One region of the Cytobacillus sp. genome, then DNA from elsewhere that is predicted to be linked to it. Evidence: riboswitches for the same ligand, from Rfam matches in the RefSeq annotation. Region 1 holds a riboswitch; each other region holds the start of a gene.
The links. A riboswitch is a leader RNA that binds a small molecule or an ion and turns the genes downstream of it on or off. The one in region 1 is predicted to bind cyclic di-GMP.

Region 1 (3,266 bases):
GACAAACGGTTTCGCTGTTTTTTCTAATTCGCTCCGATATTTTTCAAATTCTTTAGGCAGCTTTAAGGTTTGATTTTCCATGCTTTTTTCCTCCTGTGTCTCTTTATTTTTATTGATAAATTCATCCAAATATTCAGCTATGTATTGCGCTAACTCCGTTGTTATTTCTTGTGAAGATTCATCCAGAAGCTCCCCGAACAACTTGCTTCCAGGGATCTTTTTCGATACTGGCATTCCTAGAAAAAAGTATTCGCACTCCCAAATTTTAATGACTTTCAAATCTATGAGATTCCCTCTTTTTTCAGAAATCCCCAGTGAAATGGAGGATTTGTATCCAGGCTGGAAAACATCTCTTCCCTCCTGATCAAATTCAGCCTCCAGTTTCAGGCCATTCTTTGAAAAAACCGCTTTATTCTCTCTTAGAATCTTTTCAATTTGTTCTTTTATTTCCTTTTCAATACTATGGATCTTCCTCTTTAACTCTGAAGTGAATGTCTTATGGAGATATTTCATAAAATCATCTTCTCTCATCAAAAATAAACAGAATATATGTAAATTCGCCAGCCTCATCAATTCTTCCTATCTGCAGAAAAAAAGAGCTGCTATAAAGCAGCCCGCATCTTCCTATAAAATACTTTTAAAACCCCTCGCCTGCTCATCAAGCTTTCTTGCAGCTTCCCCGATATCTTTAAATGCAGATACAGCCTGTTCATTAAGAGCCTGGTTTTCAGTTATGCCTGACTGTGATTGCAGAGTTGCGTCACTAATTTTGTTGATTTCATCTGATATTCCTTCGATGTGGGCATTGACTTCCTGTATGGAGTCCTGTACCAGGTTTGCGAGCTTTCGCACTTCTCCGGCAACGACGCTGAAGCCTCTGCCATGTTCGCCGGCAACGCGCAGGAATTCAATAGCTGCATTTAATGCCAGCAGGTTGGTTTGTGCCGCTATTTCACGGATTGTTTTTACGATGCTGCCGATGGATTGTGCCTGTGATTTGAGAGAATGGAGGATTTCCAGATTCCCTTTGGACTCATGAACGAGCTTGCCTATTGCCTGAGCAGCCTCTTCGCTTCTTTCAATTCCAGCCTTTGCTTTTTCACTAAGGGCTTCTGACATTGCCTGAAGCTGGAATGCTACCTGCGCTGTATTCGTTTCCCTTTCTGTAATATCTGTAGCAACCTTTACAACACCTTCTACTCTGCCATCATTCCCAAATACCGGTGTGTATGTTGCTTCGAGACAGATAAGATCTCCTTGCTTGGTGACACGCTGAATTTTTTCCTGAAAGCTTTTGCCATTGCGCAGATTTCTCCAAAGCTCCTGATATTCCCTGCTGGCAGCAAATTCACGGGTGCAAAATTGCTTATGCATCATATTTGGCATCTCTTCTGCCCGATATTTCATAGTACGGGCAAAATTTTCATTTGCCCACAGTACTTTCCCGTTCCCATCAAATTCAATCATGGCCAGAGAATTTTCAATGGCTGCCAAAACAGCCTCTTTTTCAAGAACCTGTGTGCTTTTAAAGTGATTAGGCTGATAAGTTGTTAGCATGCTCTTCCTCTTTTCAAAAAAGATTGTCAGAACATATCCCTACAAGAGGACTGGTCCCCTGTAAGTGCTGGCCGGTTGCGCTACTAGCTCGAATTCAATAAAGCGCCCAATTCCCCTTGAATTCTCATTGCTTCCAACTTGTTCCGTCTATAAGACTATAGTACTAGCACCGGTCTGGCATCACAATTTTCAATGCTCTGCTTTCCTTTATGCTGAAAATTCAAATAATTAATTACTAAGGCCCATGATTCCCATAATTAGTAAAAGTAGAATGGAACTGTAAGAGATGATAAAGAAGGGATGGATTTATCTGAAAAACAAGCTGATTGCGTTATCATTGGCATCTGCTTTAAGCTTTTCACTTTTTCCGGAAAGAAGTTTTGCGGAGCAAGCTGCTGCGGAAAACCAGGCTATAATACCTGGTGCGCACACAGTAACGGAACAATACTTTGACGGTGTGGACAACAACTGGCTGACCACCAGGAATCCCCTCCAATATCAGCAGGCAACCCTTTACGGCAACATTGGTCTTGCCCCTTATCTTTGGGGAAATGCTGCGGAAGGAACTGGATGGCATCAAATGTACATACCTTCTTCTGTAACGGGAACACAAGTAAATGGTATTTTTGAAGATGCCCAGTTTGTCATAAGGGTACCAGATCACTTGAATGGCCGGCTTGTTGTTTCGGGAATCCCGGCTACAAGAAATGAAACGTCGACCGACCTGCTTTTCAGCGATTATGTCCTGGAAAAAGGATATGCTTTTGCAGCGATTGATAAAGGTACACAGGGTGAGGCTGATTCAGCTGATCCATTTGCAAAAGCAAAGAATGCCTTAGCCGATGAAGATGATAGTGTAGCAGAATGGCATCAGCGGTTCCGGCAGGTTACGAAAGCCGCAGAGAAGTACTTAGTCAGCCATCATTCTGATGGGCTGATCGATCCGGCAGATTCTTCTGACCCGGCGAGCGATTTAGTATCGGCAGAGCATAAAATCCCCACATATGCGATGGGAATTTCCAATGGCGGATACGTCGTGCGCTATGCCCTTGAAAATGACCATCCGGAGAAAACCGGCGAACCGCGGCTTTTTGATGGAGGAGTCGATTGGGAAGGCGTGTTATGGACGGAGAAAAAGCCTAATTTAATCAGTTCCCTGACCACCGTTGTGAATCATGCGGAAGAAGCTTTGTATGGAAGCGGCAAAAAACAGCAGAAAGCCATGAAAGAGCTATACAAAGCAGGATTGCCTAAAGGATCGGAAAAACTGTGGGCCTATCATGATCAGGTATACTGGTTTGTTTCGCTGAATATCTATCGGGACCATTTCGATCCGGAAGCCCCAGGCCGTACGCAATGGAGGAATTACCTGAACTTTGTGAATGGCGTGAGAGACCGTTCCTATGATTCTATCTTTGAAGATTATAAGTATATGACCCGGCCGAAGGAAGTGAAAGAAAATATTAAGGTAGTGGCCAATACTGGAGATATAGATGTGCCGCTCATCTCTTTCACTGGTTCCCTTGATTCGCTGATATTCCCGGAGATTCATGCAAAGGGATATCAAAAGCTGGTCAAGAAAGCCGGGAAGCAGGATCTGCATCGAATGTATACCATCGAGAACGGCAACCATGTTGACAGCCTTGTCTGGAACAGCTCGACCGATCCGGATAAAGAACTTCAGCCTCTATTGCCTTACGCTCACCAGT
Region 2 (3,266 bases), on a different contig from region 1:
TGGGAACGAATACCAAGGATTGACTAGTTCATTTAATTTAGTATTCTCAGCGGAAGCACCAGAAACTAAACCTCCAACATGCGAAGAAGATTCAACCCAGTCAGGCTGTGAAAAACCGCCAAGCTGTGAAGAAGATCCAATCCAGTCAGGCTGCGAAGAACCGCCAAGCTGTCAGGAAGATCCAACCCAGTCAGGCTGTGAAGAACCGCCAAGCTGTAAAGAAGATCCTTCGCAACCAGGCTGTGAGGAGCCTCCAGTTGATGTTCCGGTAAATCCTCAGGGACCAAATAATCCGTCAGAATCTGGAAACGGAGGAACTGAACCTGAGAAACCTGAGAATGACACATTAAAAAATGCAAACAATACTAATAACCTACTCCCAGATACTGCAACAAATATTTATAATCTACTTTTAATAGGCGGGTTGTTATTTGTCTCAGGTGCTGTAATATTACTGATTTACATTAGAAAAACTCACCGCGAACTTTAAGGCCCTGAGGAACATTATCTTCATGGCCTAAATTTTTTAATTATTGAACTGCTTAAAAATAAGCTCAAAAGTGGTGATCACATAAAAAAGCTGTTTTATTATCTTGCCTTCTTAAATTTACTGGACGGATTTCTTACTGCACTTGGACTCCACTTTAATGTGATAGAAGAAAGCAATCCGCTAATGCGCAATCTTTATGACCTGCATCCTTTTTTATTTCTTTCTCTTAAAATAATTCTTTCTTGTTTACTTATCTTTTTATCAATATTTATCTCTGCAGAATCTAGAGTGAAGCTGTTTGCAGCAGGAGCTTCAGTTGTGTATTCAATCGTATGTCTGCTGCACTCTGTTTGGATTTTCTCATTAATTGTTAACAGCATTCATTAAAATCTAATTAGGAAATATATTATCAATATAAATAAGTTCAGGCGGTGTCCCATGTACAAAAAAAACTGCACTAAATGCCATAACTCATCTTTCAGCAGCAGTGAAACCGGAGAGTGGCTGTGCCCGGTTTGCGGAAATGACTTAACGAATGAAATATTTCTGGATGCAATGACACGGGAAGTAGTCCATATTGTCTATAAGAAAAAGAAACATTCACACACATATTCCCTTCAGCAAATTAATAAGAATTATAGGAAAAGAATCGGTCATTCTTACTATTCGAAACAGAGGACAATTAACTGATAATGGGAAACCTCAGAATTTTTGTCGAAAAACAAATTAATTTAATATTAAAATAATTAATTATATTTACAAAATAAGACACCATTAGCAATACGGCCATAGTAGAATACATTTATGGTAAAAATTTCTTTGAGCCGATAGGCGCAGAAAAAGGCAAACTCATTGAAAGATGGGGACGCAAAGTCACGGGTCTAAGGTATTGGACAATACTACGATGGCTGGGTTGCCTGGAATACGATACGTATCCTGGGGGGAAGAATGTTGACGGAGCAAAATGTAAAGGTTGAAGGAATTGATTTGGAGTGGCTGCAGTTAATTATGGAAGCAAAGAACTTAGGCCTGCAAAAGGAAGAAATTAGAGAGTTTTTACATAATAACAGAGCCAAAGAGGTTCTGATCGAAGCATAATATCCGGTATGGCTAAGTATTTCTGTTAGAGGCATCTCTATATGGAAATGCTTTTTATTTTGGCATAAAAATAAGCCTGTATATTCAGGCTCATTACATCTATGATTTTTGTCCGCTTCTCCACTTATTAAAATCCAAAAACTCCCGAAATTGCTCCTTCGAAACACCAGACTCCATCGCTTCCTTCACAATTTTCATCCATTCTGAATCAAGATCTTCCTTGTTGATTTGCTCATGAATTAAATGATCCACGGGGACATTCAGAACACCAGCAATTTTTTCAAGGAATTGAATCGATGGGTTGGTTTGCAGATTGCGCTCAAGTGAGCTTAAATATGATTTTGCCACACCAGCCTGGTCCGCAAGCTCGGATAAGGACATTTTCTTTTCCTGGCGAAGTTTTTTTACACGATCACCGATCATGGTATACCACACACCTTATTTTGTATGTAATAGGATTATATCATATATTTAGTTCCATATTAAGAACGATTTGTTCAATATTATTATCATCATACCACAGTGTCAACCGATTTAAATAGTTAGTTATCTAAGTTTTATAAAAATATATCTTTTGTCGCTCGCAAAAAGTAATGCTCCGCGTCAGAGGACGGGAGCATTTTGCTTTTCAATAATGTCAATAATTTGCTGTGCAGCTGCTTCCACATCATCTGCATTCACGTGGTGGAATTGACCTTCATAGTCATGCTGCTTAAAGGCATAGCGTGGATCGTAATAGTGTTCTAATAAAAGCTTGATAAATAGCTCGTAGTTTCCTGTTTCAGCTGATTCATCCAGCTGCTCGCGGATTTCAGTATCTTTCAGACGTTTTTTAATAAACACAAGGCTTTCATCCACTTTCGGTTTGAACCATTCTTCTTTATGATAAGGCTCAACATAGTCACGAATGATGCGCTGGACACGGGATTCCATGCTGGCGAACATATCAATGTGAATTCCGGTTTTTTTGGTATGGAGCAGCTCGTCCGGCTGAACAACCTTGCCTATTCGTTTGCTTTCGGCTTCCATAATAACATTAGGGGAACCTTTAACCTTAGAAAGGGCTTGATACAATAGAGCATCAAACGTTTTCTGTGTGCTGCCGTTTCCCATGCCAAAGGATCCGAAGATCGATCCGCGATGTCCTGCCATTTCTTCAAGGTCAATAACAGGATATCCTTTTTCGCTTAACACCTTCAGCACATCCGTTTTCCCTACGCCGGTCATTCCGTGCAGAACAACTGCTTTTTCAGGAATCAAGTCTGCTGTGTTTTCAAGTATATATTGACGGTACGCTCGATAGCCCCCAATTAAACGGGGGATTGAAACGCCCGCATATGTGATAAATGTAGTAACGGCCTTGCTGCGCATTCCGCCGCGCCAGCAGTAAATGACAGGCTGTAAGCCATCATTTTTAAGTTCTCTGATTTTCTGCATCATGGACGGAATTTTAGGTGAAACGATTTCCATCGCTCTCCACTTAGCCGCATCAGATCCTTCTTTTTTATATAGTGTTCCGATTTCTACACGTTCTTCATTAGTGAAAAGCGGCACATTGACAGCACCGGGAATGCTGCACTCCTCAAATTCAATTGGAGACCTGACATCGACCGGAACTGCGTTGTCCATTTGGATATATTGTTCGACTGCTATTTCTCTCATTTTAATGCCTCCAAAA
Region 3 (3,266 bases), on a different contig from region 1:
TGCGCGTGAAAAATAGCAATAAAAAATGGCTCCGTACCATAGGAATTTTATTATTGGTACTTTTAATCGGCCTGATAGGATATGGATTTTATATTTATAACTCTTTTACAAAAGCAGTTGATACTGCATATGAACCTACAGAACGGGAAAAATCAGAAAAAAGAGGAGAAAAAATTACTCTCGAAGAAACCGAACCTTTTTCAGTCTTAATGCTTGGAGTAGATGAGCGTGAAGGTGATAAGGGGCGTTCAGATACGATGATTGTGCTGACAGTTAACCCAATTAAAAGTTCTATTAAAATGCTTAGTATTCCAAGAGACACCAGAACTGATATTGTTGGACATGGAACAGTTGACAAAATCAACCACGCTTATGCATTTGGGGGAGTTGATATGTCAGTTGCTTCCGTTGAAAATTTCTTGGATATACCAGTGGATTATTATATAAAGATGAACATGGATGGATTTGCAGATATTGTGGATGCTGTAAGGGGAATTAATGTGCAAAATGATTTGAGTTTCACACAGGATTCATATCATTTTAACAAGGGAGACATTCATTTAGATGGACGAGAAGCACTTGCATATATAAGAATGCGGAAGAATGACCCCAATGGTGACTTTGGAAGACAGAAAAGGCAGCGGCAGGTTATTCAGGGGGTAATAGATAAAGGAGTAAGTATCGGCTCACTAACTCGTTTGGATGATATTTTTGAAGCAATCGGAAAAAATGTAAAGACTGATATAGCATTTAGTGAAATGGTTGAAATTCAGAAAAATTATAAGCAAGCCAGTAAAAAAATTGATCAATTAACACTAGAAGGTTCAGGGCAATATTTAGGAGACATCTGGTATTTGATCGTTTCTGAAGAAGAAAAGATAAGAGTTCAAACTGAGCTAAAGACCCACTTAGAGTTAAATAAATGAATCTCTACCAAAGCTGGCCATAGATTATGACCAGCTTTTAATTTCGACAAAATTTGAAAATTCCAAGAGAAATTTGCAGAATTTTTTGTTGTTTCATTTTTATAAAAAGGCGGTATAGATAAATAATTAATTTACAGGTCTATCCATTTTAAATATGAGGAGTGATAACAATGAAAATAAGAGCCGGCAGCTGGCAAATGTTGTCCAATCAAGAGAAATTATTTCTTTTAAATGCAATAAGTAATCGGCCGCAAACTAAAAGCAGAGGAGAGCATTAACTATTGATTGTCTAAGAATCGCTTCTGTGAACATTTCTATAAAAGCATGAATATCCAATTCCGAACTGAATATATTCCACCATTCAAAAGTATCAGCCGCCAGCCAAAGACCTCTGTCATTGGCTGGCGGCTGATACCAATTTTATACATTTTAACTTATTTACTCATAAATCGCATGAAATGCTGAGCCTTTCAATTTTTTAATTGCAAAAAAGAGATTATCCAAGCATTCTTTTCGAATATTCTCTTCACAAACAAAGTCATCTAAAAGTTCTTTTTTCAGTCTTGCAGCGATAATTGAAAACTGCTCTTCTGAAATCCGCTTTGAATTTTCAGAAATTAAATTTTCTGCAATTTCTTTTTCAAAATATTCCACTGATCCAAAAAAGCTCATCTATTTTCCACCTTTCTATAATTGAAATACGGTCTTATTTACCATCCTCAAGGCATCAAGACCATCCAAAAATATGGCGGATTCTGCAATATAACCTATTAATCTAGCCTGCACTTATCCGTTCATTTTTGGCAGCTCGACTATCATAGTGAATAACCTTAGACTCGCGGCTTTGCGTCCTTACTTTTCAATAAGTTTGCCTTTTCAATTTCATACTTTAATAATAGAACTTTTGTAATGCGTTTTCAATAATCTTATATATATTACAAAAGAAATATCCGCCATTGTCCCTAATCGCTTCCTGCACAATATTCATATTAATCATCATTCCTTATTGTACCTTTCCCCAATTACAAAGTTAAAAACACAATTTTCTGAATGCGATTTTCACATAGATAACTAATACATTGGAAATGGAAAAAGACTTGCTAATATACAATGCAATAGTTGATATAATATTTATATTCTTAATGTTAGTTATTTTATTAATACATTTTTCACCTGTTATCCCTGGCGCTCGTATGGCGAACATTATTCTTTTTTCAGACTTTTTGTCCATGGTTGAAAGGCAATTGGTAAAATTATAGATCGCATTTATTATACTTAAATTGGAAACACATGCTAATTTGAGGCGAAAAGTAGAGGTTTAGTAAACTAATGGAATATAATATGTATAAGACTGGCTGGCACTTTTATTCAGCCAGTCTTAATATTTTTTAGTAAGCGAAACGGTGGCTGCCAATTTGTTTGATTACGGTCCGGGTGAAGATCCACTGATCAGTTACGAGCTTCGGGTTATAGTAATACACTGCTCCGTTGGAGGGGTCCCACCCTAAAAACGCATCTTTTACTGCCTGGTATGAGTTCTTGCTTGGCTGCAGCTGAAATTGTCCGTCATTAATCGCTGTAAAAGCATTTCTCTGGAAAATGACATTACGGATAGTCTCTGGAAATTCACTTGAGTCAACACGATTTAACAATACAGCTGCAACAGCAACCTGTCCCTCATAGCTTTCTCCGCGGGCTTCCCCGTTCACAACATGAGCCATCATATTAACATTGTAAATCATATTAGCTGTCTCCATTCCGACAATTCCATCAGGCCGTAAACCAAAGTCCCTCTGAAACTCCTTTACTGCTTGTACAGTTAGCGGTCCGTAGAATCCAGTTGTTTCATCCTGAAAATACCCAAGCTTATTCATTAACCCCTGTACATATGATACTTCAGACCCTAAAGACCCTTCCTTCAGAAGCTGAGCGGCCTTTGTTTCTATTTGATTGAAGCCAGCTAAAATAACAAACATCATGGATACAATTATGTACTTCATAAATTTCATGTTTTTTCTCCTCTTAATATGTATTTTTGCGTGTTAGGGTAAAAAAGTTCACCTCCTTCTCTTAATACCGCAGAACATCCTTCATTCTTTTCCCTGCTTATGAATTCAAAAACCCCATCAAAAGATAGAATTTGGCAATCGGGTCGTTTTACCTGTGCCAGCTGCTGGGAATAGAGGCAGTCGAAAGTCCGGACTTTAAATGAAGGCCCTCAAAAAAATTATTAATACATATTAGCTTGCCGATGCCTTTCTCAGCACCTTTTCTAAACAATAAAAACCCCAGCTTAGCACCACTAAGCCAGGGTTTTCTTTCCTTACTTTATTAAAGCCT

Region 2: it holds a riboswitch for cyclic di-GMP, as region 1 does, so the genes downstream of both, ACEQ1T_RS10955 (anti-repressor SinI family protein) here and ACEQ1T_RS15580 (methyl-accepting chemotaxis protein) in region 1, are expected to answer to the same signal.
Region 3: it holds a riboswitch for cyclic di-GMP, as region 1 does, so the genes downstream of both, ACEQ1T_RS16235 (hypothetical protein) here and ACEQ1T_RS15580 (methyl-accepting chemotaxis protein) in region 1, are expected to answer to the same signal.

The regions. Positions count from the first base shown of each region.
Region 1 is NZ_CAXQGS010000083.1:66,940-70,205, reverse strand. Features, by position in the region: gene ACEQ1T_RS15585 (YwqG family protein) at 1-81, opposite strand, end outside; gene ACEQ1T_RS15580 (methyl-accepting chemotaxis protein) at 625-1,557, opposite strand; cyclic di-GMP riboswitch class II at 1,618-1,701, opposite strand; gene ACEQ1T_RS15575 (alpha/beta hydrolase) at 1,844-3,266, shown strand, end outside.
Region 2 is NZ_CAXQGS010000058.1:14,176-17,441, reverse strand. Features, by position in the region: gene ACEQ1T_RS10970 (hypothetical protein) at 1-490, shown strand, start outside; gene ACEQ1T_RS10965 (DUF5658 family protein) at 530-877, shown strand; gene ACEQ1T_RS10960 (hypothetical protein) at 929-1,180, shown strand; cyclic di-GMP riboswitch class I at 1,323-1,411, shown strand; gene ACEQ1T_RS10955 (anti-repressor SinI family protein) at 1,439-1,588, shown strand; gene ACEQ1T_RS10950 (helix-turn-helix domain-containing protein) at 1,688-2,011, opposite strand; gene mnmH (tRNA 2-selenouridine(34) synthase MnmH) at 2,192-3,250, opposite strand.
Region 3 is NZ_CAXQGS010000089.1:6,084-9,349, reverse strand. Features, by position in the region: gene ACEQ1T_RS16240 (LCP family protein) at 1-926, shown strand, start outside; gene ACEQ1T_RS16235 (hypothetical protein) at 1,365-1,598, opposite strand; cyclic di-GMP riboswitch class I at 1,726-1,809, opposite strand; gene ACEQ1T_RS16230 (cell wall hydrolase) at 2,315-2,935, opposite strand; gene ACEQ1T_RS16225 (GDSL-type esterase/lipase family protein) at 3,250-3,266, opposite strand, start outside.